One region of the Peribacillus sp. Aquil_B1 genome, then DNA from elsewhere that is predicted to be linked to it. Evidence: a T-box and tRNA genes for the amino acid it is inferred to sense, from the RefSeq annotation. Region 1 holds a T-box; the other regions hold tRNA genes.
What was found. The T-box of region 1 lies ahead of argS (arginine--tRNA ligase). A T-box ahead of a tRNA ligase gene usually reads a tRNA of that ligase, here a tRNA-Arg.
Positions count from the first base shown of each region.

Region 2: it has a tRNA-Arg gene. The T-box ahead of argS (arginine--tRNA ligase) is inferred to sense a tRNA for this amino acid. The anticodon was not compared.
Region 3: it has a tRNA-Arg gene. The T-box ahead of argS (arginine--tRNA ligase) is inferred to sense a tRNA for this amino acid. The anticodon was not compared.

Region 1 is NZ_JAKXEE010000004.1:505,707-515,793, forward strand. It holds gene MPH60_RS23745 (zinc ribbon domain-containing protein) at 184-387, shown strand; gene MPH60_RS23750 (DMT family transporter) at 641-1,537, shown strand; gene MPH60_RS23755 (LysM peptidoglycan-binding domain-containing protein) at 1,562-2,971, opposite strand; partial or broken gene MPH60_RS23760 (DinB family protein) at 3,323-3,831, shown strand; gene MPH60_RS23765 (hypothetical protein) at 3,901-4,320, opposite strand; gene MPH60_RS23770 (fatty acid desaturase) at 4,659-5,690, shown strand; gene MPH60_RS23775 (response regulator) at 5,784-6,329, shown strand; T-box leader at 6,396-6,614, shown strand; gene argS (arginine--tRNA ligase) at 6,650-8,329, shown strand; gene MPH60_RS23785 (SET domain-containing protein) at 8,382-8,798, opposite strand; partial or broken gene MPH60_RS23790 (CotH kinase family protein) at 8,811-9,890, opposite strand; gene MPH60_RS23795 (hypothetical protein) at 10,005-10,087, opposite strand, start outside.
Region 2 is NZ_JAKXEE010000001.1:702,483-713,730, reverse strand. It holds gene MPH60_RS03550 (GNAT family N-acetyltransferase) at 1-207, opposite strand, end outside; gene MPH60_RS03545 (GIY-YIG nuclease family protein) at 1,300-1,662, opposite strand; gene MPH60_RS03540 (DUF2087 domain-containing protein) at 1,676-2,431, opposite strand; gene MPH60_RS03535 (hypothetical protein) at 2,706-2,966, shown strand; gene MPH60_RS03530 (hypothetical protein) at 3,269-3,469, opposite strand; tRNA gene MPH60_RS03525 (tRNA-Arg) at 3,664-3,737, opposite strand; gene MPH60_RS03520 (metallophosphoesterase) at 3,910-4,422, opposite strand; gene MPH60_RS03515 (XTP/dITP diphosphatase) at 4,425-5,036, opposite strand; gene MPH60_RS03510 (Ger(x)C family spore germination protein) at 5,251-6,372, opposite strand; gene MPH60_RS03505 (spore germination protein) at 6,369-7,844, opposite strand; gene MPH60_RS03500 (GerAB/ArcD/ProY family transporter) at 7,841-8,923, opposite strand; gene MPH60_RS03495 (GerMN domain-containing protein) at 9,119-10,198, opposite strand; gene MPH60_RS03490 (hypothetical protein) at 10,335-10,493, opposite strand; gene racE (glutamate racemase) at 10,666-11,248, opposite strand, start outside.
Region 3 is NZ_JAKXEE010000003.1:228,618-239,865, reverse strand. It holds gene rapZ (RNase adapter RapZ) at 1-833, shown strand, start outside; gene MPH60_RS19325 (gluconeogenesis factor YvcK family protein) at 823-1,809, shown strand; gene whiA (DNA-binding protein WhiA) at 1,877-2,830, shown strand; gene MPH60_RS19315 (HPr family phosphocarrier protein) at 2,851-3,108, shown strand; gene clpP (ATP-dependent Clp endopeptidase proteolytic subunit ClpP) at 3,205-3,813, opposite strand; tRNA gene MPH60_RS19305 (tRNA-Arg) at 4,103-4,174, shown strand; gene rpoN (RNA polymerase factor sigma-54) at 4,491-5,828, shown strand; gene MPH60_RS19295 (glutaredoxin family protein) at 5,843-6,085, shown strand; gene MPH60_RS19290 (sugar-binding transcriptional regulator) at 6,225-7,259, shown strand; gene gap (type I glyceraldehyde-3-phosphate dehydrogenase) at 7,292-8,299, shown strand; gene MPH60_RS19280 (phosphoglycerate kinase) at 8,547-9,731, shown strand; gene tpiA (triose-phosphate isomerase) at 9,777-10,538, shown strand; gene gpmI (2,3-bisphosphoglycerate-independent phosphoglycerate mutase) at 10,531-11,248, shown strand, end outside.

The DNA of each region.
Region 1 (10,087 bases):
AAATCGCCTCCTGGTAATGGACCTACCATAAGAGGATAATATCGCCAGATTTTCTTGGATGTGTTTTTCATTGCAGGCTGAAACTTTTTTCCATTTTATCCGTATATGTAAGTATGAACGGCGCTGGGAAGCTCCGGTATTTATCGGCATTTATCATTTTAATAAATTGGGAGATGAAGGATCATGAGTGAAAAGGGTTGTATGAAATGCGGAAGCAATGATGCTGCCAAGAAGGATGTAGCCATGACAGGAACAGGCTTGTCAAAAATGTTCGATGTCCAGAATAATCAATTTACGGTCGTGTATTGCAAGAATTGCGGTTATTCGGAGTTTTATAATAGGCAATCATCTGCAGGCAGTAATCTGCTGGATCTATTCTTGGGATGATCACTGGCGCGAAAAGAATCCCCTTTTTCATGAAAAGGGGATTCTTGTTTTTTTCATTTTAGGTGGAACCGGATTGGGCCGCAAAAATTAAGGAAGGCAGGGAAGCCGAGATCATGACAACCTTGCCGCGAGATAGCAGGTGTAAATTGAGTATTCCTGATCAAATGTTGGGCAAATATCATTACTCGTGACGGCATGCCCGAGAAATGATAGTATGAATGTAAAAAATGGAAATTCCATGAGGGGAAATTATATGAATAAAATAGCACTTCTTCAACTGTCTCTAGCTATGACAATCTTTGGTTCTGTCGGTTTCTTTTCGGAACTATCAGGACTTCCAGCATTGGAGCTGGTTTTTGTTCGTTGCATTTGTGCCGCCGTATTCTTATGTGCAGCCTGGATGATCACCGGACATTTCAAGAATGAAACATGGAATGGCAGAGAGGTAATGCTCATCATTTTCTGCGCGGTGGCCAACTTGTTGAACTGGATATTCCTCTTTAAGTCTTTTGAGCTGATATCGGTGACAATCGCCATTTCGCTTTATCATTTAGCGCCAATCATTGTACTTATTATAGGGAGCTTCATCTTTAGGGAGAAAATGAATGTATTCTCCATCTTGGCGATTTCCCTTTGCTTCATTGGCACATTGCTCATTATGGGAACAGATGGATTTCGATCATCATCTCCTGAATGGGAAGGCATCATGTATGGAATCATTGCTGCCTTTTTCTATGCGGCAACCATGCTTTTAGGAAAGAGCATTGCAAAGACCAGTGTATATGCGACTACATTTCTGCAAATGTTCATTGGATTTTTAGTACTGATTCCTTTTGTCGATTATTCCGTATATACAACGTTAAAATCTTCCGAATGGTTTTATACGGTGCTTACCGGCATCATCCATACAGGCGTCGTGTATTTGCTGTTTTTTAATAGTATCCGCCATTTGCCTACAAATGTAGTATCTTTCATGATTTTTGTCGATCCGGCAGTTGCCATCCTTTTGGATATTCTGCTTTCAGGATTTAAACCGGATGGTATTCAAATTCTGGGTATTTCCTTGATATTTATTGGGGTGGTCTATTCACTTAAGACGACGAGACCGAAAGAAAAAGATGTCATGCAGAAAAGGCCGCACACAATGTGAGGCCTTTTTCCTTTATCCGTTTACCTATTGATTAAAATGATAGACATCCCAAATGTCAGGGGTTTCTGATCCAATGTACCAAGCAGCTGCACCGCCTAGATGATTTTGTTTTACCAGGTCAATACGGAGCTTAATCGATTTTTTATCCTCTATCCAAATTTGATGCTTTTCCCCTTTGGAAGTATACTCCACGTAATTTTGTTGAGTCTTTTTATCCCATTCCTTTTTAAGTTTATGAGATGAAATGATTTTGTTGACCTCAGCCATGGTACGGTCATGACTTTTCACTTTTTTTGTCGACAAATCGGTTACCCATTCTCTCGTATAAAAGGGTACAGCCAATATGATCTTATGGGCAGGTACTTCTTTCATTAAAAGCTTGGTTCCTTCTTTGATCCAAGGTAACGAGGAAACGGATCCGGCCACCGGGCTTCCGCCCCAATGCTCGTCATAACCCATTATGATTATATAGTCCGCTATTTTGCCAAGTGCTTTCCTATCTAGACTTTTTGACCAAAAAGGGTCCTCATTTTCTCGGGTGACATCCACAGACACTATAATTCCATGCGGTTTTAGTGCCTTTTTTAGTTCGCCTATGAAAAGTACAAAATCCTTCTTATTTTTTGGATCGATGTTTTCGAAATCTACATTTATTCCATCACTTTTCGTTTTAACAAGTGAATCTCGTAAAGCTGAAACTAATTTCTGGCGTTTTTTTGTATTGCCTAGTACAGAACCAGTTAAAACAGGGTCAAATTTATTACCGATAAGCTGCCAAACTTGTTTTCCTTGTTTATGGGCAGCTTGGATGTATTTTGTATCTACAGAAACGGAAACGTAATGACCGGTATCTGTCAGCGTATAAGAACGGGGAGATACTACATTCAAATTGGGTTGTTTAAGTTGCTGCGTATAGTTTTCTTTCGATCCATTATGCTTCCAGCCCATGACGATACGGTTTTGCGCCTTTTTTTGAAGCTGGGATTTCTTTATCCAGCCCTTTTTTCCGCCAAGCAATTGAACCTGGTAGTAATAATCCGGAACCTTCAATTTTTGGCCAACTTTAAGGGTAACCGTATGTAAGTTATTTAATTTCGTCAAATCACTTGTAGTTACCTTGTATTTAGTAGAAATCTTCCACAATGTATCTCCTGATACAACCTTATGAATCTTATATTTCTGGGGAATCTTCAGGTTTTGGCCGACAGTTATTTCGGAAGAAGTTAATTTATTTCCTTTTTGCAGCTCACTTACTGAAACACCATATTGATTTGCTATTTTCCATAATGTGTTTCCAGTCTTCACTTTATGAATGATGGGCCCAGCGGAATCACCAACGGACGAAGAAATGATGGGAAACTCCTCGCCCTTTTTTAAGGTCTTTAATTGTGTAGAACCTAATTTAGGAGAACTAAACACTTTTGTATTGTCCACTTTAACAGAACCTATGGATTGGGTTTTACTTGATGAATGACCACTGGTTGGAAAAAGACACATACAAAGAAGGGTTAACATAATAAAACATCTATAGAATTTTTTCACAATTATTTTATTCCCCTTTGTAAAATTTAACTTTACTAGTTTACTATGGAGAATAGCTTTAAAATAGAGGTACATTGTGGAAAGGCATTTCTAACCTTTGTGTGGGTTGAATAAATCTGTTCGTAGGTCGAATTAATTCATGTGTAGGTCGAATTTATCCTTGCGTAGGTCGAATTATTTCACTGAAGGACGGAATATTCGATATGAAGGACAATTGATTTTGAAGTAGAAGGGGAGAGGCGTATGTCACATTTTGCATTACAGTTTTATGATTTTAACATATGGGCAAATAATCAGATTTTCAACCGTTTAAAAGAGCTTCCAAAGGATGTTTACCATCAAGAAGTTCAAAGTGTGTTTTCATCGATATCGAGTGTGATGGCCCATGTGTATCTTTCCGATCTGGGGTGGGTGGAGGTTTTTTCCGGTAAAAGCATGAAACATGCATTGGTGCTGGCTGAACAACTGAAGGAACATATAGAGTCAAAGGAATTAGAGGAAATGGAGGCCATGTTTTTTGAGTTGTCCGAGCGGTACAAATCGCTGCTTAGCCAAAAAGAAAATGTAGATAAGCCTCTTATAATTGAGAATCCAGCTGGCGGTCTAATGAAAACAAGTGTTGCCGAATTGATTACGCATGTCGTGAATCATGGAACATATCACCGTGGCAAATCACAGCCATGTTGCGCCAAATGGGTTATGCCTCTACTTCGACGGATTATGGTCTTTATTTATTTTTAAAAGGGGAGTGACTAAAGATTGATGTTGATATTTCACTAGAAATAGGACTATAAAATTAGTAGTCCTATTTGTGTATGCAATTATATATGGTTTCTTTTAAGCAAAAATCTTGGAGATGGAAGGACTTCTTGTTCAGCTTCAAAATAAGCGAGTTTATTTGGGATACAGGATATGATTGCCGGCATCCCCATCCCAACAACTTTTTCTAAGGCGGTTAATAAGGGGATTTCCATACCATCAATATCTTCATCCCAGGATATTACATAACAAGAGTGTCCAGCACCATTCTGTTTCAGTAACTTAGCTATACCTACTGGATCTGAATTAGGTTTTGAAATCTCCATGATATATTCTTCACGAAGAGTCGTTCTGTAAGTATGACAAAGTCGACTTAAGGCATCTTTGCGTTTCTTGTTTGAAGACAATTCGAACAGAACTCTATCTTGGAGCCTTTTGGTGAAAAATGATTTTACGATTATTTTCTCCATTTCCTTATCCATTTTAATCCCCCTTTATAGCTTTTCAAATGGTAAATCCTTATAGTCTAAGCCTATCATAAGTAGCATATGTGGATAATAGGCATCTCTCTAAAAACATTTTACTTAATGTTGTATTGTCAAATAATGTTGCCAAGCCTTATTAGAGGACGATAATGAAATCCTATACATATGAACAGGTCAACCGGTTTTTACTGGTTGGCCTTTTTTTACGTTTGCCTCTGGAAATGACTTGTACATGACATTTGTCATCTTCTAGTCATGACACCTGGTACTAATAAAATGAGGTTGGTTTCTTTATACTATGGATAACGACAAATAAAAGGAAGTGCAATTGAAATATGACCTTGCAAAATACGAAAAACTTGAGAAAACAAATTGCTCCTTTTGAACAATCAACGACAAAGCAAAGTATATGGCAGATCATCAATACCCTGGGGCCATTCGTTATTTTATGGTACCTAGCATATATAAGTCTTTCCGTTTCTTATTGGTTAGCTTTGATTCCTGCTGTGTTTGCTGCTGGCTTCTTGACAAGAATATTCATCATATTTCATGATTGTACGCATCATTCATTTTTCAAAAACCGCCGTGCGAATAGAGCAGTCGGTACGATCATGGGTGTTTTGACTTTATTCCCGTTTGATCAATGGGGACATGAGCATTCTGTGCATCACGCAACAAGCGGTAATTTGGATAAGCGGGGTACAGGGGATATTTGGACCCTTACTGTCGATGAGTATTTGGCTGCACCGTTTAAACTTCGTTTTGCCTATCGTTTTTATCGCAATCCAATTGTTATGTTCGGTTTGGGACCAATTTATGTTTTCCTTCTTAAAAATAGATTTAACCGTAAAGGCGCTAGAAAGAAGGAAAAAAATAATACGTATTTGACGAATGTATTAATCGTCGTTTTAGCGGCATTGCTTTGCCTGGCAGTAGGCTGGCAGTCATTCCTTCTGGTACAAGGTTCCATTTTCATGATTTCCGGTTCAGTCGGCATTTGGCTGTTTTACGTCCAGCATACATTCGAGGACTCTTATTTTGAAGAAAATGAGGAGTGGGAATATGTATTGGCAGCAGTGGAAGGAAGTTCCTTTTATAAGCTTCCAAAACTCATGCAGTTCCTTACTGGTAATATCGGTTACCATCATGTTCACCATTTAAGTCCAAGGGTACCTAACTATAAATTGGAAATGGCCCACAACAATACGCAGCCTTTAGAGAACGTTCCAACTATTACTCTTGCGACAAGCTTGCGCTCACTCCGTTTCCGTTTATGGGATGAGGAATCCAAGAATTTTATCGGTTTCAAAGATATAAAATATTTAACGAAAAAAAGTGTTCCAGCTCAAGTGAAATCTGAACTGTAACGTTCATGTATCATACCAGACTCCCTTAATAATCCTCGGATTTGGGGGAGTCTTTGCTTCATATAAGGAACTCGATAAAGGAGAGAACTTAAAATGATTCGAATTGTCATTGCAGAGAATCAGCAAATGCTGTTAGAGGCAATAAGTTCTCTACTCAATCTTGAAGAAGATATAGAAATTGTCGGGCAAGCCGGTAATGGAGAAGAAGCGGTGGCTCTTGTACACCAATTACAGCCTGATGTGTGTATCATGGATATGGAGATGCCTGTAATGAGCGGACTTGAGGCAGCAGAAGCATTAAGGTCAATTGAATGTAAAGTGGTCATTTTAACGACATTCCGAAGGACTGGTTATTTTCAACTCGCACTAAAGGCTAATGTAAGTGGTTATTTATTGAAGGATAGCCCGGGTGAAGAGTTAGCTTGCTCCATTCGCAGCATAATGGATGGCAAGCGAATATATTCCCCAGAACTTATGGATGAGTCTTCCAGCAATAATGGCCGGGAAATGGGAGTGTTAGGTTTGTTAGCCGATGGTCAATCAAAAATTGAGCCGTCTAATCAGCAAAGCGGCACAATTGGGACAGTAAGGAAATATTTTTCCACCATCAAGGATAAAATGAAGTTACCGGCTGGTTAGGATTTGTTGCTTAATTCTGTTGACACGTATTTTTAAATTGTGTACGATGGATTAAATTATAATATTGAAAATTCTGTGATGAAGAGAGTAGTTCATTTTGAAATGGAAAGCGAGTTAGGGATGGTGGGAGCCTAATGCAGGACGGATGAATGAAGCGCACTTTGGAGAAATTTCTTGAACCGTTTAGTAGGGAATATCGGGGAGTCACCTCGTTAACAATGGAAAGTGGTCACAATTTGTGGCAACTAGAGTGGTACCACGGGAATTCATGCTCTCGTCTCTTATTTAGAGGCGGGGGCTTTTTTTGTTTAGGAGGGAAAATGACGATGAATAAACCAATTGCAGAATTGATTTCAACTGCTTTGAACAATGAAATGCCAGCTAGTGAAATAGAGAAATTAATGGAAAAGCCAAAATTGATGGAATTAGGTGATGTCGCCTTTCCATGTTTTACTCTTGCGAAAAAATTCAAAAAATCGCCTCAGGTGATTGCGTCTGAAATAGCCCAACAATTAAATAGTAAGTTGATCCAAGAAGTGAACGTTGTGGGTGGTTATCTGAATATCTTCGTCAATCAACAGATGGTGACGGAAAATGTGCTGCAAACGGTATTAAGTGAAAAGGATCAGTATGGTTCGATGCAGCCTGTACAGGAAAATGTTGTGATTGATTATTCCTCCCCAAATATTGCCAAGCCTTTTTCCATGGGGCACTTACGCTCAACGGTCATAGGGAATGCACTGGCTAATATCGCCGAAAAAAATGGCTACAATGCCGTCCGTATTAATCATTTAGGAGATTGGGGCACGCAATTCGGCAAGTTGATTGTCGCGTATAAGCTGTGGGGCGACAAAGAGGCAATCGAAGCTTCGCCGATTCAGGAATTATTGAAAATCTATGTGAAGTTCCATGAAAGAGCAGAAAGTGATGAATCGTTGAATGAACAAGCACGCGCAAGCTTCAAGTCGCTTGAAGATGGGGACGAGGAAGCACTGGCATTGTGGAAATGGTTCAGGGATGCGTCTCTAAAAGAGTTTGAGACCATTTATGATTTATTGGGCATCCGTTTTGATTCCTATGCCGGCGAAGCGTTTTACAATGACAAAATGGATGCGGTTGTCGGGGAACTAAAAGAAAAAGGATTACTTACCCTATCTGAAGGTGCCTATGTCGTGCAATTGGAAGATATGCCGCCTTGTTTGATTACGAAAACGGATGGTGCAACACTTTATGCCACGCGTGATTTAGCTGCCGCCATGTATCGTAAAAAACAGTATGAGGCTAAGAAAACATTTTATGTTGTCGGAAACGAACAATCCCTGCACTTTAAACAACTATTCAACGTCATTGAAAAAATGGGGTATGAATGGTCAAAAGACTTACAGCACGTAGCATTTGGAATGATGTTAAAAGACGGTAAGAAAATGTCGACACGTAAAGGGAAAGTCGTGCTCCTTGCGGATGTTTTGGCAGAGGCGATCGAAACTGCGAAGCGCAATATTGAAGAAAAAAATCAAGCGCTTGAACAGAAAGAACTGGTTGCAAGACAGGTCGGTGTCGGAGCAGTTATTTTTAATGATTTAAAAAATAACCGCATGAATGATATTGATTTTTCATTAGAACAAATGATGAATTTTGAGGGAGAAACGGGTCCATATGTACAGTACACATATGCGCGAATTTCTTCATTGCTTGAAAAGGGCGAATTTAAAGAGCAGGCCATCACTTTTGAAGCTTTAGGTGAATATGCGTGGCCAGTCATCCAGCTGCTGGAGCAATATCCGAGCATTGTCCAAAAATCGTTTGAACAAGCCGATCCATCACAAATCGCAAAATTCAGCTTGCATGTATCGCGTGCATTCAATAAGTATTATGCACATACAAAGATCCTAGTTGAAGATGAATGGAAACAAATGAAACTCTCATTCGCTTTTTCCGTAGCGATTGTATTGAAGGATGCTCTAAGTTTATTGGGAATTTCCGCGCCGAAAAAAATGTAAAGGTAAAATGAAAGAATCCATTTTGAACTTTCAAAATGGATTCTTTCATATCTTACTCGATGACATCGAACCATAAGGGAGATTTATCATCAATTTCACCGTTGTAATTGATCGTGATTTCCTCGCCAGCCTTTATGTCTTTATGTGCATAAAAGTCTATCGTTAAATCATCTAAATTATTATCATACGTCGCATTCGGAGTGTATGAATGATTGAATAGCGATCCATTTCCTAAGGCAATGGCCGTTTCATCGTCATCTCCCCAATAGAAACAGTGATGAAAGAGTGACGTTTTCTTTAAATATTTCCATTCGCTTTTCGGTGAAATGATGACAGGTGATGCCTCGATGAGTTCATCCTTTTTAATATCCCTTACCGCATATATTCCCCTGCCATATTTCCCCGTATTTTTTATACAGATTGGTGATACGGCCTCAATTGCTTTTTTCCAGTCCTGCTTGGCTTTCAGTTTTGTTTCATCTAGGTCACCAAGATGCTTATTTAAGTAATCACTGCGATTACGAATGAATTCGAAGATGAATTCCGGTTCCTTGTCAAACAGATCCACTTTATTCTTTTTATATGGATCAAGAAGGATATGGGGGCGTATCGCCTGGTGCAGTGATAATACTTTATTTTTCATGTGATTCACAGTAAATGTGGTTTCCAATTGTTCAACCAAGAGGTCTTTGTAGAACTTACGGTATTCCGGAACCTGCAATAGAAGATGACTTAAGTGATTTGTCCTTTTTCCTCCAATAGGGACGTATGTGTGCTCCATGATCCCGCCACTGACTTTGCGTCCCCAAGTGGCATCATAATCCCAAGGAATGATTTCAAATAAGTTTGTTTCACTATTGCGATATAATGCATAGTTATGAGTGAAACCGTCGTTATTCATTGTACATACAGCTCCAGCCAGCCAGCGTAAGTATTTATGGATATCAAGATGCTGCGAGACTTCTTCGGGAAATTTGGCAAGCGGGGTGGTATTGATTTTTCTGATCAATTCAATAAGGTATTCATCGTCGGACGGTTTTCCAAACGCTTGTTTATAGCCTGATACAAGGGAATCCTTCGGTTTTCCATCCCTTTCCAATGAAAAATTGGCACTATTGTTGACTGCATAATAAATGGGGCCGGCAGGAAGTCCTCTTTTTTCCAAAAAGAATTCATCAACGGACTCCAGTTGTAAATATACCCCTTTACAAGAGCCGTTACGGTATAAGTCAATATGCTGGCTATAGGGGGAAAGAACTCCAAGGTCTTGGAAGTAATCGAGTGAGAGTTTATTACGAATGAGGGAAGGATCTTTGTATTCGGCATTGAGATGGATTTTGTGGGCGCCAAAGAATTTTTCTGGGTCGATGAAATCAATCCAATAGGATCTTTTCCGGAATTTTCGGGTATAAGAACCCCGATAGGCAATATCGATATCATAAATGTCGTTTTCCACTTTCAAATAGGCGGGAATGGGGTCATTACTCCATACGTCCGCACGTAAATCTTCTAGATCTTCTTCTTCAATCATTAAGAAATAAGATGGAATATGATAAGGCATACACTCACCTTCCTTTCTTGAAGATGTATGATGGTCAAGCGCAAACATGTAATGTATGAAAAAATTCAACTTGATCAATCAGAGATTGATCAAGTTGAAGCTTTTTAGATTGAACTATCTATCTTCTTCTTTTTTTCTTTCCACATCCAGTGGATGTACTTGAAGTAGAAGTGCTGCAAGTGGAAGTGCTTCCAGTG
Region 2 (11,248 bases), on a different contig from region 1:
AACAATCTTCAGTTTTTCCTCCCTTGCGAATCCTATTACCTTTTCAACAAGGGCATTTCCTACCTTTTGCCCGCGCAGCTCGTCAGAAACAACGGTATGATCGACCGTGATTTCATCATCACCTGATTTAAAGAATGTAATTTCCGCTAATTTCTCACCAGATTCTTCGACAAAAAAAGAACTTTCACCTTTTCTGATATCAACCATGTTAATGACCTCCTTTTAGTTCCTCTTTATCATATCTCACAAAATCGAAATTAAACAAATATTTAAAACGGGATTGAAATTGAATAAAGTAAAGTACTTTGAAGAGTTTTAAAGCTAGCATTTCCCATGTGAAGTTTATTCACAAACTGATGGAGGATAAATATGTAATTTTTCAAGGAAGGCAAAAATTGACCGCTCTTTTCCTAGCCATACCTAAGCTTTACCATAGCTGACGTATACAATACTGAATGAAATATTTTTATAAGGTTTTTAATCGATTTTATATAATGGAAGAAATCTTTCCATAACCATGTAAGAATAAGTATATTAATAGTAGAAACTGAAAAAACTGCCCTTTACATGTTAGGACAGTTTTACACTTTTATGAAAAAAAAAAATATAAAATGATCAACGATAACAATATGACCATAAAAATAGCGATTAGAATAACGTGCGCACTCTAGGGCCGGAATTCCCTTCTTTGATTTGCCGCTTCTTCTGAAGATAACCGAACATCGCCAACACTAATCACAAGGCCCCATACACATGCAAACATCCCAGCATGATACTGATCAGATCAACCCGGGATCCCGATGCCTACCAATCGTAAAATGCGGCTTGTCGCAAGAAAACCAACCCCGCTATCACCGTTCTTACCCAGCTAAAAAGGTGCGTTCATTAGCCAGATGCTGCCGGGCTTCAATTGGTTTTTCTCCATGTTTTTTGATCAACCTTTAAATCAATCATCTTTTCAGGAGCGAAAAGGCCCTGAACATAGACCCGACAAACATTAGCCCCGCACCGCCGAGCAATAAATATATACACAGAGTTTTATCAATAACATCCAAAGGATAAAGTAAGGCCCCCAGCGCTATGATTGCTCCTATCCCCGTTATGGTCCATCCTATTTTTTTCATTCGCAACTCCTAAAATTAATTATTTAGTGAAGGTCCTCCACGGGTTTCCCCCCATTTCATGAACAGGACCCTCATTATTAGCTTAAACCATTTAAAAACTTACAACAAGTGAGATCCCCTGATTATTTTCCCACAAAAAAAAGAGCCACAAACGACTCCCTGTTTTAAAGGCCACTTACAAGTCAGTGGATTTTTTTCTATTGTATCCCCGTTCTTCGTATGGCTGAATTTTTTCCATCCATATTTCTTCAAGCTTTTTCAATTCCCGTTTAACATCAAAAAATCCTGTATCTTTGGGCTTCAATACTTCCAGTACCTCAAAAGAAAAAGCATCTTTCCCATATTGGTTCCACTCACCCTGCAGCACTTTATTGGTGTTCGTTCCGACTTCCAATTCAAATTGCTTCCCCTTCAACGTCTTTAAATTCCTGGTGCTTCCGATAAAAACTTTATTATTTACCGTATTTCTGATTTGGTACACACCTGCTTCAACTTTCGTTTCTTTATATAATTGCTTCAATTCTTTTTTACGATCCATCTTTCTTGCCTCCTCATTTCTTCAGCCAATATTGGCTCCCATCAGGCTTTCTATCCAAGAATCCATATTCTATTAAATATCTTCTCAAAAGAACATGATCATGATAAACGGTACCCAATATTTGATTGATTTCTTTTTCTTCGTATTTCCGATCATTTTCAAAACGATTCATAATTTCTTGGAGAATGATCAGCCTTTGTTTTTCCTTCGGCGGGAAAGACTTTAATGCATCCTGACTGCCTTTAGGGAAGTATTTTTTCAGTACAGTCACCTTTTCATCCTCGGTAACGTTATAACGATCATCAACCATCGTCGCTTTTTGATGAAGCGGGATAAATGCCGGTGCATGTTCATCTTTATCTTTCAAAAGTTCCATCAGGGCTAAAAACAACTTAGCCTGACGCTCTTTCTCTTTCAACACAAAACGATGATTCCGAATGGTGGACGGACTGCCAATCCCCATTTCCTCCTGAACCTCAGCATCATTCTTCCCTTGGTAAAATAGACGAAGAAGCCGGTTTTGATGGTCCGTAAGGCCTGTAAGTTTTTTATCGAGATCAATCAAATATTCAAAAACGGAGCTGTGTGCATGTTCAATATGAATTCGCATATACCTCTTTGCTTCATAAAGAACCCCATCTTTCGGATATACTATCCCCTTTTCAACTGCATTTCCGCACAGCAAACAAACAAATTGGTTCTCACCTTCTATATACCCTTGTTTAAGCTCATCCTGAGAGGCGTTCCAAAACATTTCAGCGTCCTTCATAAAACAAACACTTCCCTATAAAGTTTATAATATAATAAACATAATATTAATTCGTTTACATTATGTCAATGTTTTTTCTGATTTAATTCCAGCAAATCATCTAAAGATGCCCTTGATGGCCAGAGGCTTCATTAACACACAGCCGGCTTACAAATACACCATCCATTAGTAGATTCCCATGGTACTATGCCGATATAATTTATTGAATAATAAGCGTAATTTCCCCAATAATATGCTATATAAGCGTGAATAAGCTTTAGAGGAGGATATATTATTGAAAAATGAAAACGATTCGATTGTTCCATCAATCCATAACACCGATTTACACAAGGCATTACAACATTTATCTGAACAATTCAATGTATCACTGCCAGAATTACGCGATACGATTGAATTACTTATACAAAACCAATCAAGTGGGATGCAGCTTAGTTTAGAAGATGATAAAAGTTCACCCGTCGAAGAATTGAATACGGCAATAATCAAAAACCGTGAAATCATTAAAAAAAATCTCCAAACATTAAATAGAATTTGATATAGAAAAAAGGTATCCGATCATGGATACCTGAATTTGTAGACAAACTCGATAATCATTGATTTTTGTAAAATTCGAACGTTAGCCACTCGCTTTCCGCGGGCGGTCCGGGAGCCTCCTTGGCGCCCTTTGCGCCTGTGAGGTCTCCCTTGGACGCACTTTTCGCCCGGAGTCTCTCACACCCGCTCCAATCAACTTTACTTTAAAATCAGATACAAACTCAGGCATCCAATCATGGATGCCTGAGTTTGTGGAGCATATGAAATTCCTAATATCAGTCCTCCGTTGGGGCTCATTAAGTATTAGCTAGGCACAAACTTAAGTATTCCTTCCAGATAAACACCCTGTTCTTTTCGTGTGCATTCCCTTAACTTGATTCTTCCTTCTTTTTCTAACTCCTTGGCTAATTGGACCACTTCTGTTCCATCTTCGGTTATTTCGACTGAGAAGAAATTGCCCCGAGTGGAAGTTTGAATGAACTTGAATAATCTATCTTTATTCATTTAAACATCTCCTTATTTATAACAAGTTCGACATAAAAGGTCATCCACCTGCGATAAATATGAAATAAAAAACTTCTTGTCGTCATACGAACTTTAACAGTTAAAAGGATAGCAAACTGAAATGACCCTCGTTGACTTAAGCCAAAAGTAAAAAAAGCCAAAACCTTAAAAGGTTTTGGCTTTTTTTTAGTTAGTGTCCCAGGAGAGATTCGAACTCCCGACCGACGCCTTAGAAGGGCGTTGCTCTATCCAGCTGAGCTACTGAGACGTTTATGATATAAGTTGCGGTAAAACTTATGTATTACCTTAACTGTTCCCTTAGGACACTTCTTATTATAGTAGGATATCAAAAGAAAGTCAACGGTTTTTCATAAAAAGTTTTTTCTTTTTTTTATGAACAGGAAGCGGGGAAAAACGCTTCCTGTTCATTATACATGAAGTCATCCCATTTGATAAGCATTTCTTAGTTCTTCTACGATTTTTCCTTCAAGGTCATAATAGATGATTTCAAGTTGGTCATTTCCGATTTCCAAAATGGCATAGGTTTTCTCTTTTCGTCCACGCGGCTGACGTATGCTTCCCGGGTTGATGAAGAGCTTGCCGTCAATCAATTCGGAGCCTGCAGCGTGGGAGTGACCAAAGCAAATAATATCCGCCCCTGTCTCTTCACTTTTATAAGATAGGTTCATCAAGGTCATATTTATGTTATAGAGGTGTCCATGCGTAAGGAAGAAACGCTTGCCTGCGATACTCTCCACAATATCATTCGGATATCCCGAATCATAGTCACAATTCCCGCGTACAGCTAAGAACTCCGACATGTGAGGGTCATTTCTTTCCAACTCTGAATCACCGCAATGGATCATGGCAGCAACCTCTTGTTTATGACGGTCGGCAATCATGCTGATTTCGTGAGTTAAGCCATGACTGTCACTCATTATTAGCACTTTCATCGTCACATTCCTTCTTCCCCTTTAAGAAATAGATCAAGTTTTTCATCTAGAGCCCTCAATGCATTCGCACGGTGGCTGATTTTGTTTTTTTCCTCTTTTGTCAATTCGGCGTTTGTTTTACCCTGTTCCTCAACAAAAAAGATGGGATCATAACCAAATCCATTCGCTCCTGAAGGCTGTTCTGTAATCAAGCCTTCCATCGTTCCCGATACCGTAATCGTTTCCTGGTTGGGTGACGCTAGTGCCAAGGCGCAATAAAACCTCGCCGTTCTATCCTCTTTTGGCACGCCTTCCAGTTCCCGGAGGACTTTTTCAGTGTTTGCTGCATCACTCTTGGACTCTCCAGCATAGCGCGCAGAATATACGCCTGGACGGCCCTCCAATGCATCTACAATCAATCCGGAATCATCAGCAATGACAAAACGGCCTAGCTGATGGGCAATGGCCTCTGCCTTCAGGATCGCATTTTCTTCAAAGGTCGTCCCTGTTTCCTCAACATCCGGAGCATCCTGTACATCAAGAAGTGTTTTGACTTCATATCCTTTAGCAGAGAATAAGCTTTCGAACTCCTTTGCTTTTCCTTTATTTTTCGTTGCAATGATTACTGTCTTCATTTTTCATTTCACCCTTTTTCATTTTATCGGCATGTGAGCTTTTTTCGGGCTAAGAAAGAATTTGCTGTAACTCGTTATATGTAAAAGCCGCTTTTTCTCCAGTGCCAAACGGACGAATTCAGCGCCGCCTTTCATGATCAATAGGCCGCTGAATTTTCCAGATAAATTAAGTCTAACACAACTCCCTCATCTGCAATAACCTGAAACTTATAAACTAACGTTTGTAATTTTCACTATGTTCAATATGGATATTAACTTTTATGTTATTTATTGAAGTCTTATCAAAGGCATTAATCATTTTATTATCCCACTTATTGACATGGTATCTGTATGCCTTTTCACTTATGTTAAATAGGTCTGTATTGATTTCCCCCCCCGTCTCCAATGTCTTCAAAATATCTTGCTTAACTTTTGCTTCTACCTTTTTTTCGATTTTTTTCATATCCAAGTTATTTATATTTTGTTTCAATATTCCATTTGCTCTAACCTCTAATTCATATAAAGGTTTCTTTTGTTGTTCCAATACTATGATTTTTGTTTTGGGGTCCATGATTTCAACACTTACCTTTTGTTTGTTCAGGGAGAAAAACATGACTGTCGCCTTGTTTTCAACCCATTTTAAACCTATCAAATCTTGTTTACTTACGAACCCTTTATATTGTTGTTTTGATAAAACATAGCCGCCATTCAACGTTGGTATCTTCTTTCCTTTCCCGCTCCCTGAGAAATGATGCTCATCTATGACCAAAGAGGGAATTAAAATGGAACCGACCGGTTGATAAAACTTTGAAACCAGTTCACTGAATTTTAACGGGGAAATGAAATAGTTCTCATTAATAACAGTCTCTGGCCTTTGAATGATCGTGAATATGTTAGGAAGATTAAAGAAACTATCACTGTTAAACACCTTTTTAATATCCTCGTTCGTAACGAACAGCCATGAATTGTATCGCAATAAGGGTTCTTTTCCTACATATTCAATGAAATCCTTCATTTTATTCTTGATTACACGCTCACTTAAAATGAAGGAGTTAATATGCCCGATATAAAGCGGTAATGCCGCATGTTGTTCTAATTCGGTAAATGCTTCCTCGATACTTTTCCCTTTACCTTCCCCAATGACAACATTAGATTTTTCTTGTAATATAGCTGCCCCCTCCTGTTTTGCAATATCCGCAAAATTCAACGCTTGAAAGTATAAGATGAATTCACCCTCTTTATAATCGATCCCTAGGGCTGTTCCATATGTTTGGGCTTGAATTTCCTTCATTCCCCAGCATCCTGTCGTCAGTAAAAGTTGACAGCCAATAACCATGACTGCAATTAGCTTTCTCATTTGTTTGACTCCTTTTGAGGTTCATTATCAGTGGACTGTATAGCATGATTCCGCTGCTTTAACATCCCATACGGAAGCCTGAACAAGACTTTTAACATATCCGATTTATTTGGCTTGGAAAGTGGATTCACAAAAGGCTGGCTGAAACTTTCCAACGAAACCACAACAATCAAGACAAGGAATATTCCCATGAAGAATCCAAACAAGCCTAAAAACGCTGAACACACAAATATGAATAACCTTATAAGAACGATATTCCCAGCAATATTCTGATTGATTAAGGTATAGCTTGCGAGAACGGTAACAGCTATTATTACAAGCATGGAGGGGGAAGTCAGCCCTGCCCGAATCGCTGCATCACCTATGATTAACCCACCCAATACAGAAACCGTCGGACCTACAGCTTTTGGCAGGCGAAGACCAGCTTCTTTAAATAGCTCAAACAATATGATCATCATGAAAGCCTCCAACGAAGCAGGGATCGGCAATCCCTGTCTCGTGATTGAAATCGTCGCAAGAAGCGAAAAGGGAATTTGGTCGAATTGATAGGAAACTAACGCTATAAAAAAACCAGGTAACGTAACCGCTACAAATAAGGCGACTACACGAAGAACGCGCATGAAACTGATGTAAAAAAAGCTTGCATGCGCGTCATCAGCAGCATACAGTAACTGATTAATGCTTGTCGGTCCGATCAAGCATGTGGGATTCCCATCCACCAGGATGGCAAAGCGCCCTTGATTCAAGGATTCAACAACATAGTCCGGTCGACCGATATAATCCATTAAAGGGAAGATGGAAAATTGAGTATCATACAGGTGCTCTTCAACTTGGTAACTGCTGACTATGATATCGACCTTTAATGAATCCAATCGTTTTTTAATATCCAAAAGAATTGAGGGATTAATAATGTCATCTATATAAAGCAGCAATATTTTAGTTTTACTTCTTTCCCCGACTGTATATTCAATGCATTTAAGTGTTGACGTTTTTAACCTTTGGCGAATTAAAGACATGTTATCCGATATATTCTCAACAAATCCATCTCTAGGTCCGCGAATGGAAGATTCTATATTGGATTCTTCCGGACTTCGCTTAGGGGAATTAGCTAATGGGGTATAGTAAATTTCATCAGAAGATTCATTAATAATGATTAGGTCTCCTGAAAAAAGAATGCTTTCTACTTCCCCTTTTATATCGGAGTCTTTTTTTAGCGTACCGATCTCCATAATGTTGCTTAATCGATCAATCGTTAACTCCCCATTTTCTTGGATCGCTTTTGATATTGTAGGCAGTATCACTTCATTGATAAATTGCATATCCACTAAGTTTGGCGCATATAAAAACCCCAACAAATAACGACCTTCGGGATCAAATGTTTTTGTTCTTAAATCAACATCAGAGGAATGATCGAACCATTTTTGGATTTGGCCAATGCAAGAAGGTGTTCCATTCAATTTTCCCTTCCTCATAATGTTTCACCTTTTCCTTTTCCTTTTTTTATGATAAGAAATAACAGTATAATTGCAGCACTCAAGAGAAACAGACTACTGATTGGAAAGAAATATTTATATATAAAATAAAAAAATGAAGTGGCATCCCACTGGATGAGCGTTCCAATAACAATCATTAAATATAAGGAAAGCAGTATCCACTTCTGATGTTTTGAATTCGAGATTAATTTATATCCTATAAATAAACATAAACTTATTCGAATCATGGAACCTGATAGCCATTGGAAAATGGAAAGGAAATCGAGTCGAGTGATATAATAGCCAAACCTTAACAACTTCCACTGTTCATAAGCTGGATTCCTCATTTTCACCGCTTCCACAGAACCAAATTCTGCAATCGCTCCCATGAGTGGTCCTAACGTCAGCATGATTAAAATTACACCAACTAATAAAATCCACTTGGCTTTTAGCTTATCTTTCAGGTAAGGAGTCAAAAATAAAAAAACGATCATTTCTAAATATCCTGCACTCGTATACAAAATACCATTTAGAGTATTGCGATACCCGCTTTCTAATATCGGGAACAATAATTCGTAATTCTTATTAGTCGTATTCCCCAGCCCCACAAATATCCCGAAAAAAGTGACGAACGGAAGAAACAGGAGAGCCAAAGTGCTTATGGTGCGTATTCCTTTATACGTTGCAAAAATACAAATAAAAGTGAATAGGCTGACGACTACGATGTTTGGGATGTCATGAGTGTAATTAGCTTTTGCCCAAATCACTGTAAATTTGACGGTAATGAATGCGTTCATTACAAAGTACAACCCAAATGCCATCGTGAAAATATTTGTAACCAAAGGTGTAGACCATTTTTTTAGAAGATCGATTATATCTTCTTTATCTAGTTTTTTATAAATATAAAAAATAAATAGGGTCCAAACGATACAAGGAACAACACTTATTATGACACTTATCCATGCATCGCGTTGAGATGCAGTCAAGATATTGGGAAGGAGCAGGACATGTACCATGAATCCTGTATTCATAATGATTAAAACATAGATGTGTACAGCTTGAATTACCCTTTGATCCAAAAATATCCCCCCCATTGATCGCATTATTAAAAGTAATTTCCCCTTTTAAAAATTTATTTATGTAAAAACTTTCTCACGATACGAGAAATTGCCAGGCAGGGGTATTAGTTTTCATCTAATGCAATTCTGGAGGCAAAAAAATAAGAGACAGCGTCAGGCTGTCTCATCGTGCTATTTCCAATATAATATCGTTCCTTAAAAACTTCCTGTGTTGACTTTCTCTGGACGTACCACTGGTTCGGATAATTTCTTTCCATCTTCATTAAGAACATCTGCGCTGCCCTGCACTTGCACTTCAACGCTTTCAATTCCTTTCTGTTCCGTTAAAGAAAGGACCAAGGCATCAAGGACTTCTTGTGATACCTTTTTCTCTTTAAAGCTTCCAAGGATATTTTCGTTAAAATTGAGGCTTACCTTACCTTCTGCCACTTTAGGCTCGTCAAGTAAAGCTACATCACTCATGAACCCTGTTTGCAGGCTAGAACCTGAAGGACTCTTCGTTAATTCCTTAATGACCGCCGTTACATTATCAGACACCGTTTCACTGATCCTGCGCGTCACCGGAACATAATAGGTGTACTCCTCGTCACCGCCTACATAATAAACGGTTAGTGCTTTTGTATTGGAAATGTCGACTACGTCACTCGTATCGATATTGATTCCTGACGACCTTGAGATGTTTTCATCTATCGGTGTGCCATTGACCGGCATTTCGGAAATATCTTCTCCATTGATTCTCATTTGGATTTTATCGACCGAGTCGAATTGTGTCAGGGTCCATGTAATGGCTTGAAGGATTTTAAGTTCATCCTCTTTCTGATAGTTCTTGAACTCCGGCGAAAAGTCCGCCACAGCCACTCCGTCTTTAATATTCACGCTTATTTGGGTATCGGCAGGAATGACGGCCCTGAACCCGTTTGGAAGTTTATCCGTGACTGGTCCATTACTGACAAGGTAATCAAGGGCCTGTTTAGCGACAGCTTCCGATTTAGGAAGTTCCAATGTCTGCGGAACCACATACCCGCTTTTATCAATTAAATATAACTCCGTCTTCACCGTTTTCGATTCAACAGCGCCTGATTCTCCATCAGCCGCTGGCTTTTCCTCACCATTCGTTTCTGTTTCTTTCAATGAAGATTCATCCTCGACTAATGAAACATCCTTTGGTGGATCGATTTCCTTTTTCTCTTCACCGCCAAATAATCCGCAGCCCGAAAGCCAAAAAGAAGATGCCAGAATGGTCACAACCATTGTTACTTTTGATTTATTGGACATAAAATCACTCCTAGGACAGTTTGTACTCCTATTTATACGAGCCCTAGGGGAAAATAGACCAATTATTTTTCTCTCTGATATGGAGCCCGGCATCTTGCCCGTATTGCAGCATCTTTGTCAGCTTCTGATTGAGCAATCAGCTCCCATCCCCAAGTGTAATCGGAATGATGGACAGAATCATTTCATCCCCCTGCGTTTCCCTGATGAAATCACTCACTCTTTCTGCACCGCCGACAAGACAGGTTCTTGAACCTTCTTTCTGTCTTCCGATGACATCACCTACATCTTCGTTCATAAATTCGGCATATCCTTCTTTCCCTTTCGCACTTCTTGAAAAGACATAGCAGGCTTTATGTTGATAGGGAATTCTTGTTCCAAAATATGAATCTGATATATGGCTCATAATCACCGTATCGATACTAACACCGTCTGTTCAAGACAAGAAAAAAGACTTCCAAATGGAAGTCTTATAAGTGATCGATTTTAATTGTTTCGATGGTATTGACATGAATACCGAGCCAACTCGACGCGATGGAACCAAACATATCTTTGGAACCGGTTGTATAAAAGCGATGAACTGGGCGGAGCTTGCTTTTATTGATTAATTTATAGTAATCCAAAATGACACTTGCCTCACGGGCCGTTTCTTCCCCAGAGGAAATGACTTGTACTTCATCCCCCATATAGGAAGAGATTACAGGCCCCAGCAGCGGATAATGGGTACAGCCAAGGATCAATGTATCGATCTTCGTTTTCTTCAACGGGTTCAAGGTTTGTGCCACGACCCTATTGACGATACCCCCTTCAAACTCCCCGCTTTCTACGATCGGGACAAATTTCGGGCATGCTAAACTATCCACTTTCACATCGGAATTGATGGAGGCAAGCGCGTCGTCATATGCTTTGCTTTTCACCGTGCCTTCCGTACCAATAACGCCTATATGCAAGGAATCAGAAACTTTCAAAGCCGCCCTTGCCCCTGGATGGATGACACCCAACACCGGAATCGGAAGTGTTGCCCTGATCTCATCCAGTACAGCTGCAGTCGCT
Region 3 (11,248 bases), on a different contig from region 1:
CAGTGGCGGTTCAAAGTTTTGAAGACCTCGGCTTTTTTTGCGTCGATAATTTGCCGCCCACGCTATTGCCAAAGTTTTTGGAGTTAATGAAGGACTCAGGGAATAAGATGAATAAAGTGGCTCTTGTCATGGATTTGAGGGGGAGGGAGTTTTTTGATTCCTTATTTCTTGCACTGGATAATTTAACGGATTCAGCTGCAGTATCACCAAGAATCCTTTTTCTTGAAGCTGATGACGATTCCTTGGTCCGCAGATATAAGGAAACAAGAAGGACCCATCCACTTGCTCCATTAGGCCGGCCATTGGAAGGCATTAAAATGGAACGTGAACTATTGGACGAATTGAAGGGAAGGGCACAGCTGATTTTTAATACTTCCCAACTGAAACCGCGCGAATTGAGGGAGAAAATCGCTTCGGAGTTTTCTGCCGATAAAAGTGTCGGTTTTACAGTCAATGTCATGTCATTCGGGTTCAAGCATGGTCTGCCCATAGATGCCGACCTTGTGTTTGATGTACGTTTCCTGCCAAATCCATATTATATTGACCATATGAGGCCAAGGACTGGCTTGGAACAGGAAGTGTCGAGTTACGTTTTAAAATGGAGTGAGACGCAAAAATTCTTGGAAAAAGTGACCGATCTGCTTGCGTTCATGCTTCCATATTATAAACGTGAAGGAAAAGCACAGCTTGTTGTTGCGATTGGGTGTACAGGCGGTCAGCACCGTTCTGTAGCATTGACGGAGTATATTTCAAACCACTTCAAGAAGGATTACAGGGTTCAAGTATCACATCGCGATATCGAAAAAAGTAAGGGGAAAGCAGATGTTAGATAAAAAGAAACAACCTAAGGTTGTGATCATTGGAGGGGGAACCGGCCTTCCCGTTTTGTTGAGAGGGTTAAAGAAGCATCCGGTTGATATAACGGCAATCGTAACGGTAGCTGATGATGGTGGAAGTTCAGGCCGCCTTCGCGAGGATATGGACATTCCCGCTCCAGGTGATATTCGTAACGTGCTGGCTGCGTTATCGGATGTTGAGCCCCTTGTTGAACAAATGTTTCAACATCGCTTTCAGAGTAAAAATGAGTTATCCGGGCATTCGCTAGGGAATTTGATACTGGCGGCAATGACCTCGCTGACAGGGGATTTCGTCCATGCGATCCAGGAAATGAGTAAATTTCTTAATGTCCGCGGTAAAGTGCTTCCGGCTGCCAACCAAAGTGTGGTTCTCCATGCGGAGATGGAGGACGGAACGATTGTTACAGGTGAATCCAAGATTCCCTTCTCAGGAAAGAAAATAAAAAGAGTATTTCTGTCTCCTCATCATATAAAGCCGCTCAGTGAAACCCTCCAGGAAATCAAGCAGGCAGATCTTATTGTCATAGGTCCAGGGAGCCTATATACTAGCATTCTGCCTAACTTACTTGTTCCTGGTTTAGGAGAAGAGGTTGCCCGTTCGAAGGCGAAGAAGGTGTACATTTGCAATTTGATGACACAAGCCGGAGAGACGCTGGATTATAGCGCGAGCGATCATATAAAAGCGATTTATGACCATATGGGAAATGCATATATTGACAGGATACTTGTTAATAATGAAGAAATACCAACCGAGATTCAGCAACGCTATCAAGCTGAATATGCTAAACCGGTCATGTATGATGTGGAAAGCTTAAAAATGATGGGGCTTGAAATCATACAAGAACGCATTTTTAGCTATGAAGGGAATGTAATACGCCATGACACGAAAAAAGTGGCGGATTTGCTCTATAATATGCTTGTAAATGAAACAAAAAGCCACATTGCACCGTAGATATAAGCGGGGACGGTTTTTTGATTGATAAAAATAGATTACCTGCGTTCGATTGGGGGTGAAATGGATGTCTTTTGCTTCAGAAACGAAAAAAGAGCTTACTACATTAGAGGGAAAGGATTGCTGCGGTAAAGCGGAATTGTGTGCGCTTATCCGGATGAACGGATCCCTTTCATTTTCTAATCGGAAGCTTGTTGTGGATATTCAAACGGAGAATGCTGCGATTGCCAGAAGGATTTATACGCTGCTGAAAAAAAGTTATGAGGTCCAGGTCGAGCTGTTGGTCCGTAAAAAGATGAAGCTTAAAAAGAATAATGTATATATTGTCAGGATGTCATCCGGAGGGCAGCGGGTTTTAACCGATTTGGAAATTTTAGGAGATGGCTTTGAAATTCTCCACGCTATATCCGATACTATTGTTGGGAAGAAATGCTGTAAGCGTTCTTACTTAAGAGGTGCATTTCTTGCGGGGGGTTCGGTGAATAATCCGGAAACGTCTTCCTATCACCTTGAAATTTTCTCACTTTACAAAGAGCACAATGATGCCCTTTGTGAGCTAATGAATAAGTTTGGCTTGAAGGCCAAGACTCTTGAACGCAAGAAAGGGTACATCATTTATTTGAAAGAAGCCGAAAAGATTGCCGAGTTTTTAAGTATAGTTGGCGCCCATTCAGCTTTATTAAGGTTCGAAGATGTACGGATTGTCCGTGATATGCGTAATTCAGTGAATCGGCTTGTGAATTGTGAAACAGCCAATTTGAACAAAACGATCGGAGCCTCATTACGTCAGGTTGAAAATATCCATTATATCGAGGATACGGTGGGATTAGGCATTTTACCGGATAAGCTTAGGGAAATTGCGGAGCTTAGGATAGCGTTTCAGGATATAACCTTAAAGGAACTAGGGGAAATGGTTTCTGGGGGAACCATCAGTAAATCCGGGATTAATCACCGATTACGAAAGATTGATGAAATAGCTGACAGGCTCCGTGGGGGAGAAGCTATTGCTGCGAAAAAATAAAGCTAACAGGGGAGATCAAGATGGTGGAAAAACAAGTTGAGGTAAAATTGAAGACGGGTTTGCAAGCGCGGCCGGCGGCCCTTTTTGTACAAGAAGCTAACCGCTTTCATTCAGATGTTTTTCTTGAAAAAGAAGGAAAGAAAGTGAATGCAAAAAGTATAATGGGATTAATGAGCCTTGCCATCAGTTCTGGCGTGTCCGTGAAGTTAATCGTCGAAGGACGCGATGAAAAAGAAGCGCTAGAGGCATTGGAAGAGTTCGTTCAGCAAGAGGGTTAAAAGAAAGGATGCCTAAAAGTGCATCCTTTTCATTTATAATGTAAAAAAGGCTCCGGAAGTCGCTTCAGGCGATCTCCGGAGCCTTTTGTTGCATAATTATTTAGAGTCTTTTTTGTCATCAAGGATGCTGCGCGTGATGACTTTGTCGATCAAGCCATATTCAAGGGCTCTTTCGGAAGTCATGAAGTTATCACGTTCCGTATCTCTTTGAAGGACTTCAATAGGTTGTCCAGTGCGTTCTGCCAAGATCTGGTTCAGTTTATCTTTCAAGTGAAGGATACGGCGGGCAGCAATTTCAATCTCCGTAGCTTGACCTTGAGCTCCTCCAAGTGGTTGGTGAATCATGACCTCACTGTTTGGCAACGCATAACGTTTGCCTTTTTCACCAGCGGCCAATAGGAAAGCGCCCATGGAAGCGGCCATGCCGATGCATACTGTCGATACATTAGGTTTGATATATTGCATAGTATCGTAAATGGCCATACCGGAAGTGATGCTTCCACCAGGGCTGTTGATGTATAGAGTGATATCTTTTTCAGGATTTTCCGCTTCTAAAAATAGTAATTGAGCAACAATGGAGTTGGAAACATTATCGTCAATTGCACTTCCTAGCATAATGATCCGGTCTTTTAATAAACGGGAGTAAATATCGTAGGCACGCTCCCCACGACTTGTTTGTTCGATAACTGTAGGAATTAAATTCATGTTCATTTCCTCCTTCGATTAAGAGAATCATTTAAATTCTTTATGTATGTATGATACACTTTTTGGTCAATTTAGGTCAAACAAAACAAACCCTATAATGGATAATTTGTTCGACAATTTTCTGGCTAAGGCTCCTTCCCGATAGATTACTTTATATATTATGCCGCACAGGGATGAATTTCCACATTACCCATAATACCCAAATGACGAAGTTTTAAACCTGATAACCCTTGCAAAGGAGGGGAATCTATCATATAATGAAATCTGTTGAAAAATTATTTTCTATTACGCCCTCGTAGTGCAACGGATAGAACGCAAGCCTCCGAAGCTTGAAATGCAGGTTCGATTCCTGCCGAGGGCATTACCAATCTTCTGCTTAATAAAGTGGGGGATTTTTTATTGGTCATTTTTAAGAGGGTCCCTAAGATTTTTGGCGAATCCACTCGATTTCCGTAATATTCCATCGAATCCTGTAATGTAAGCCCCGTCTTGAAAATATTCGCACACACTATTGAAAAATGGTGATTTTTCAATAAAAGTAGTTGTTTAATTTGCGTTTCTAACATATAGTATTTAAAACAAATAAACTATTCAGAAAAAAACGTAAGCGTTTTCATGGGTTTTTGTGTAGAATTTTCTCCTGATAATGTAAAATGGAGTGGGGGAGGGATGAATCGATGAGTATGAATATGAAAGCAGGACTTTTTCAACAGCAAACATTAAAGATGGCAATGACGCAGGAGCTTATGCAAGCTATTACATTGCTGCAATACTCCTCGCAGGAGCTATCGGCTTTTTTAGAAAATAAAATGGTGGAGAATCCATTACTGTCCATAGATCAGCCAACATCGGCTTTATTTCAGCCAACTTTTGACCGGAAAAAGGGGAAACGGACTCTTAAGAATACGTATGATGCAAACTATTGGATTGAACAGATCAGTGAAGATACTATATCGCTTGAACAGCATATCATGTCCCAGGTGAATCTTCAGCAGCTTACCGGTGAGCAGCAGAAGGCGTTGCTGCTATTAATTCATAACCTTGATGAAAACGGTTACTTAAGGACTGAGCTGGATGATATATGTATCCCAGGTATATCTCCGATCGTTTTGGAAGAAAGCCTCTCAATTTTACAGGAACTCGAGCCGCATGGAATTGGAGCGAGAAATCTTCAAGAGTGCCTTTTGCTTCAGGTGCAAGCAGAAGCGGTGAATCTGCTTGCGGAATCGATCATAGAAAACCATTTCCTCGATTTTGCTGAAAAGCGCTGGAAAGACCTAAGTAAGAAAATCGGTGTTACAATGAAGGAAATTCAAGAAGTATTTGATTATGTCCAGACATTGAACCCGCGACCGGCTTCACTCTTTTTTCAGGAAAAACCTTCTTATATAGTGCCGGATGTGGTCGTGGAAGTTCGGGATGGCATGCTGCTTGTCGGGAATTATGATGGTAACACACCTAATCTTAATGTGGATAAAGGGTATTTAAACCGTATGAAGAGCCATAAGGATCAGGGGGTTCAACGGTTTATCCAGGATAAGTGGCAGGAATACCAATGGATTTCCAGAGGGATCCAACAGAGGAAAGAAACGATATTGAAGGTCATTCAGTGCATCGTCGATAAACAGCCGGCGTGCTTTCATCATGGCCTGAACTATTTGAAACCGATGACGATGAAGGAAATCGCCGACGAACTTGGAATACATGAGTCCACAGTAAGCCGGGCGGTCAAAGGGAAATACGTGCAGACACCATTTGGCACGATAGAGATGCGGATATTTTTCACTACTTCTTTACAGTCAGTCGGCCTTGATGAGGATATGTCGGGCATGCAGGCAAAAAAGAGCCTGCAGGCAGCCATCAATGGGGAAAATAAACAAAAGCCGCTTTCGGATCAGGATCTGGCAGAACGGTTGAAAGAAGAGCATGGAATTATCCTGGCACGCCGAACCGTTGCCAAATACCGCGAACAATTAGGTATCCCTTCTTCATCTAAACGAAAAAGATATGATTGAAAAGGATGAGTGATTTGGAATCAAATGCGTTTGTTTTATATAGTAGGGATAAATGCCCGTTATGCGATAAAGCCAAGCAGGTGCTTGAAGATGTGAAAGAGGAATCAGGCATAGGCTATAAAGAAATCGATATCCATACCGATGATGATTTGCTTGAGAAATTCGGGCTGATGATTCCTGTCGTAGAATGGAAAGATGATATCGTTCAATTCGGGAATGTTGATAAATCAGCTCTAAAACGCCTTTTGGAAAAATAATTTTTCAAATCATTTGAAGAAACATTCCGTTCCTGCTAGAATAAAATATGTAGCAGGAATATTTTTTTGTTTTAAGTGGGACAGAAAATGACTACGCGGGACATTAAACGTCCAACTTAACTTTTTAGGAGTTTTAAATATGCGTACATTACTCGAGGTACAAAGAAAATTATTACCGGATTTCCTTATGGTTATGCAAAAAAGATATGATATCCTGCGTTATATCAAAATGATGCAGCCGGTTGGAAGGCGCAGTCTGTCCGTGAGCCTTAATTTGACAGAGCGGACGCTTAGAGGCGAGGTTGATTTTCTGAAAAGTCAGAACCTGGTTAACATATTCACCTCTGGCATGACGCTGACCGATGAAGGGATTGAAATCCTGGATAAGTTAGAAGGAATAATGCGTGAAGTAATGGGTATAGACATAATGGAACGGCAATTGCAGGATTTATTGCAAGTGGATGAGGTCATTATTGTCTCAGGAAATTGTGATGAGACTCCATGGGTGAAAAAAGAATTGGGTAAAGCTTGTGCAATCCGTATGAAACGAGAATGGAACTCAAAGAATATCATTGCAGTTACTGGCGGATCGACAATGGCCGAAGTCGCTGATTCGCTGTCACCTGATGAAGCGTCGAAGAAATTGACATTTGTCCCGGCCCGCGGGGGAATTGGTGAAGCAGTGCAGAATCAGGCCAATACGATTGTTGAAAAAATGGCCCAGAAGGCACAGGCCTCATACAGAGTGTTATATGTACCCGATCAATTAAGCGGTGAGGTTTATGCTTCATTTCAGAAGGAACCTGCAATTAAAGTAGTGATTTCCCAAATCAAATCTGCGGATATGATCATTCATGGAATTGGTGATGCCATGGCGATGGCAGAAAGAAGAAATTCTTCGCCAGAAATGTTAAAGAAGCTGTTAGATGGAAATGCTGTAGGAGAGGCATTCGGTTATTATTACGATGAAAACGGCAAAGTTGTTCATAAAGTTTTGACAGTCGGCATCCAGTTAGATGATCTTAGCCCTGAAAAGCGAGTGATAACTGTGGCAGGTGGTAAAACTAAAGCAAAGGCTATCCGTTCCTACATGAAAGGCGCACCTTCATCAACCGTTTTAATCACGGATGAAGCGGCGGCACAAGAGTTAATTCAGGGGAATTACACCCCTTAATATATTTGCGAACTTAAAAGGAGGAATTTTTCATGGCAGTAAAAGTTGGTATTAATGGTTTTGGACGTATTGGACGTAATGTATTTCGTGCAGCATTGAGTAATCCTGGGGTAGAGATTGTTGCTATTAACGACTTAACGGATGCTAATATGTTAGCGCACCTTCTTCAATACGATACAATTCATGGATCTCTTAATGAAAAAGTAACAGTTGATGGAGATTACCTTGTTGTTGATGGTCATAAAGTCAAAGTCTTGGCTGAACGCGACCCTGCACAATTAGCATGGGGTGAACTAGGAGTAGAAGTAGTAGTAGAATCTACAGGTCGTTTCACGAAACGTGCAGATGCAGCTAAGCATTTAGAAGCTGGAGCGAAAAAAGTAATCATCTCTGCTCCTGCATCTGATGAAGACATCACAATCGTCATGGGTGTTAACGAAGACAAATATGATGCAGCTAACCACCATGTAATCTCCAATGCTTCTTGTACAACGAACTGTTTAGCTCCATTTGCTAAAGTGCTTCATGAACAATTCGGAATCAAACGCGGTATGATGACTACTGTTCACTCTTATACAAATGATCAGCAAATCCTTGATTTGCCACATAAAGATTACCGCCGTGCACGTGCAGCTGCCGAGAATATCATTCCTACAACAACTGGGGCAGCAAAAGCTGTAGCACTTGTTCTTCCTGAACTTAAAGGGAAATTGAATGGTATGGCAATGCGCGTACCAACTCCAAACGTATCTGTCGTTGACCTTGTTGCAGAACTTGAAAAAGACACAACAGTTGAAGAAGTTAATGCAGCATTCAAAAAGGCTTCTGAAGGCGAATTAAAAGGAATTCTTGAGTACAGCGAACTTCCGCTAGTATCAACTGACTATAACGGTAACCCATCATCATCTACAATTGATGCCCTTTCCACAATGGTAATGGAAGGAAACATGGTTAAAGTATTATCTTGGTATGATAATGAAACAGGATACTCTAGCCGTGTGGTTGATTTAATCGACTATTTGGCTAAAAAAGGATTGTAATTAGAATAATAAAAAAACCTCACCAAGGTGAGGTTTTTTTTATCACACCTCTAAAAAAACTTGGCAGAAGATGATATTATTAGTAAGTCATTAATCAGTCAAGCGTTTACATTTCTTGTTTTTGGATAATTTCCTGGAAACCGACTATAATGAAAAAGAGAAAAGGGGAGTTGGGAAATTTGCCCTCTCCCTTTTTGACTAAAGAAATCAAAAATATGATAACAATATCTAAGGAGGTTCTTGGATTATGAATAAAAAGTCGATTAGAGATATTGAATTAAAGGGGAAACGCGTATTTTGCCGTGTTGATTTCAATGTGCCGATGCAAGACGGAAAGATTTCGGATGATACGAGAATCAAAGCTGCACTGCCGACGATTTCCTATCTGACAGAACAAGGCGCTAAAGTCATCTTAGCCAGCCACCTTGGCCGTCCTAAAGGACAAGTCGTAGAAGAATTGCGTCTAGCACCTGTTGCGGAAAGACTAAGCGAACTTAGCGGCAAGGATGTGCAAAAGGCAGAAGAAGCTTACGGCGAGACCGTTCAATCAATCATCGATAACATGCAAGATGGCGAGATCCTGTTGTTGGAAAACGTTCGTTTCTATCCAGGAGAAGAGAAGAACGATCAAGAATTGGCGAAGTCATTTGCTGCACTGGCTGATGTTTATGTTAACGATGCATTCGGAGCTGCGCATCGTGCACATGCTTCAACTGAAGGGATAGCGCACCATCTCCCAGCCGTTGCCGGATTGCTGATGGAAAAAGAGCTTTCTGTACTTGGAAAAGCCCTATCCAACCCAGAACGTCCTTTTACAGCTATAATTGGCGGAGCAAAAGTTAAGGATAAGATAGGCGTTATCGAAAACCTTTTGGAAAAAGTCGATCACTTGATCATTGGTGGAGGACTGGGCTATACATTCATTAAAGCGCAAGGTCATGAAATCGGTAATTCTTTATTGGAAGAAGACAAAATTGAATTGGCCAAATCTTTCATCGAAAGTGCAAAAGAAAAAGGCGTAAAGCTTCATTTGCCTATCGATGCAGTCGTAACGGCTGAGTTTTCACCTGATGCAGAGACAGCGAATGTCGATATCGATGCTATTCCAAATGATAAAATGGCTCTTGATATCGGTCCAAAAACAAGTGAGTTATTTGCGGATGTAATCAAAAGTTCCAAACTTGTCATTTGGAATGGACCAATGGGTGTATTCGAGTTCGATAAATTTGCGAATGGAACGAAAACCGTTGCTAGAGCCTTGGCGGAAGCAAAAGATACGTACAGCATTGTAGGCGGAGGGGATTCAGCCGCAGCTGCAGAAAAGTTTGGCTTGGCAGAAAAGATGTCCCATATTTCAACTGGCGGCGGTGCATCTCTTGAGTTCATGGAAGGCAAAGAGTTGCCTGGCGTTGTAGCCTTGAACGATAAATAAGACTGACCGTTACATATTTCAACTTTAGAAGGGATGAGAAACCAAATGCGTAAACCGATTATTGCAGGAAACTGGAAAATGAATAAAACTTTATCTGAAGCTACGGCCTTTTTAGAAGAAGTGAGCAATTTGATTCCGAAGCAAGATGTAATCGATACGGTTGTATGTGCTCCAGCTTTATTTTTGGATCAACTGGTTCAAGCAGCAAAAGGAACCGATGTGAAAATCGGGGCGCAGAACATGCACTTTGAAGAAAGCGGTGCTTTTACAGGAGAAATCTCCCCAATCGCATTGGCTGATCTTGGTGTATCCTACGTCATACTTGGGCATTCCGAACGCCGGGAAATGTTCAACGAAACGGATGAAGCTGTTAATAAAAAAGCTCATGCCGCTTTTGCCCACGGATTGACCCCGATCGTTTGCTGCGGTGAAACACTTGAGCAAAGGGAAGCTGGCGAAACGAATGATTTCGTAGGCAGCCAGATTGAAAATGGCCTTGCCGGATTATCTGACGATCAATTGAAACAAGCCGTTATTGCTTATGAGCCGATTTGGGCGATTGGAACAGGAAAATCGTCATCTGCTCAAGATGCAAATGAAGTTTGTGCGCATATCCGCTCGGTTGTTGCCGACAAATTTTCAAATGAAGCAGCTGCAGCCATCCGCATTCAATACGGTGGCAGTGTAAAACCTGAGAATATTAAAGAATACATGGCACAACCTGATATAGACGGTGCATTGGTTGGCGGTGCAAGCCTGAAACCCGATTCGTTTTTACAATTGCTGGAGGCTGGTCACTATGAGTAAGTCGCCTGTGGCACTTATCATCTTAGACGGTTTTGGCTGCCGTAACGAGGAAAAGGGAAATGCTGTTTTTCATGCGAAAAAACCGAACTTTGACCGTTTTTGGGAGCAGTATCCGCATTCCCATTTAACTGCAAGCGGGGAAGCGGTCGGCTTGCCTGCCGGTCAAATGGGGAACTCGGAAGTGGGCCATTTGAATATCGGGGCAGGACGGATCGTTTATCAAAGTCTGACCCGTGTGAACCTGGCTATCCGTGAAGGTGAGTTTGCCCAAAACCCAACTTTGGTCGATGCCATGAGCCATGCAAAGAAAAAAGGCACGGACCTTCATCTTTTCGGTCTTCTTTCAGATGGCGGCGTGCACAGTCATATTGATCATATGTATGCCCTGCTGAAATTGGCCGCAAAAGAAGGAGTTAAAAATGTATATGTACATGCATTTTTAGATGGTCGTGATGTCGGGCCGAAAACGGCGCAAGGTTATATTAAGGAAGCGGAAGCGAAAATGAAGGAAATCGGTGTTGGACAGTTTGCGACCATATCCGGAAGATATTATTCGATGGACCGTGATAAGCGCTGGGAGCGTGTGGAGAAATCCTACCGTTCGATGGTGTATGGTGATGGCCCTGCTTACTCTTCCGCGATGGAATGTGTCGAGGATTCCTATGAACATGGTATTTTTGACGAGTTCGTGATACCTTCAGTCATAACGG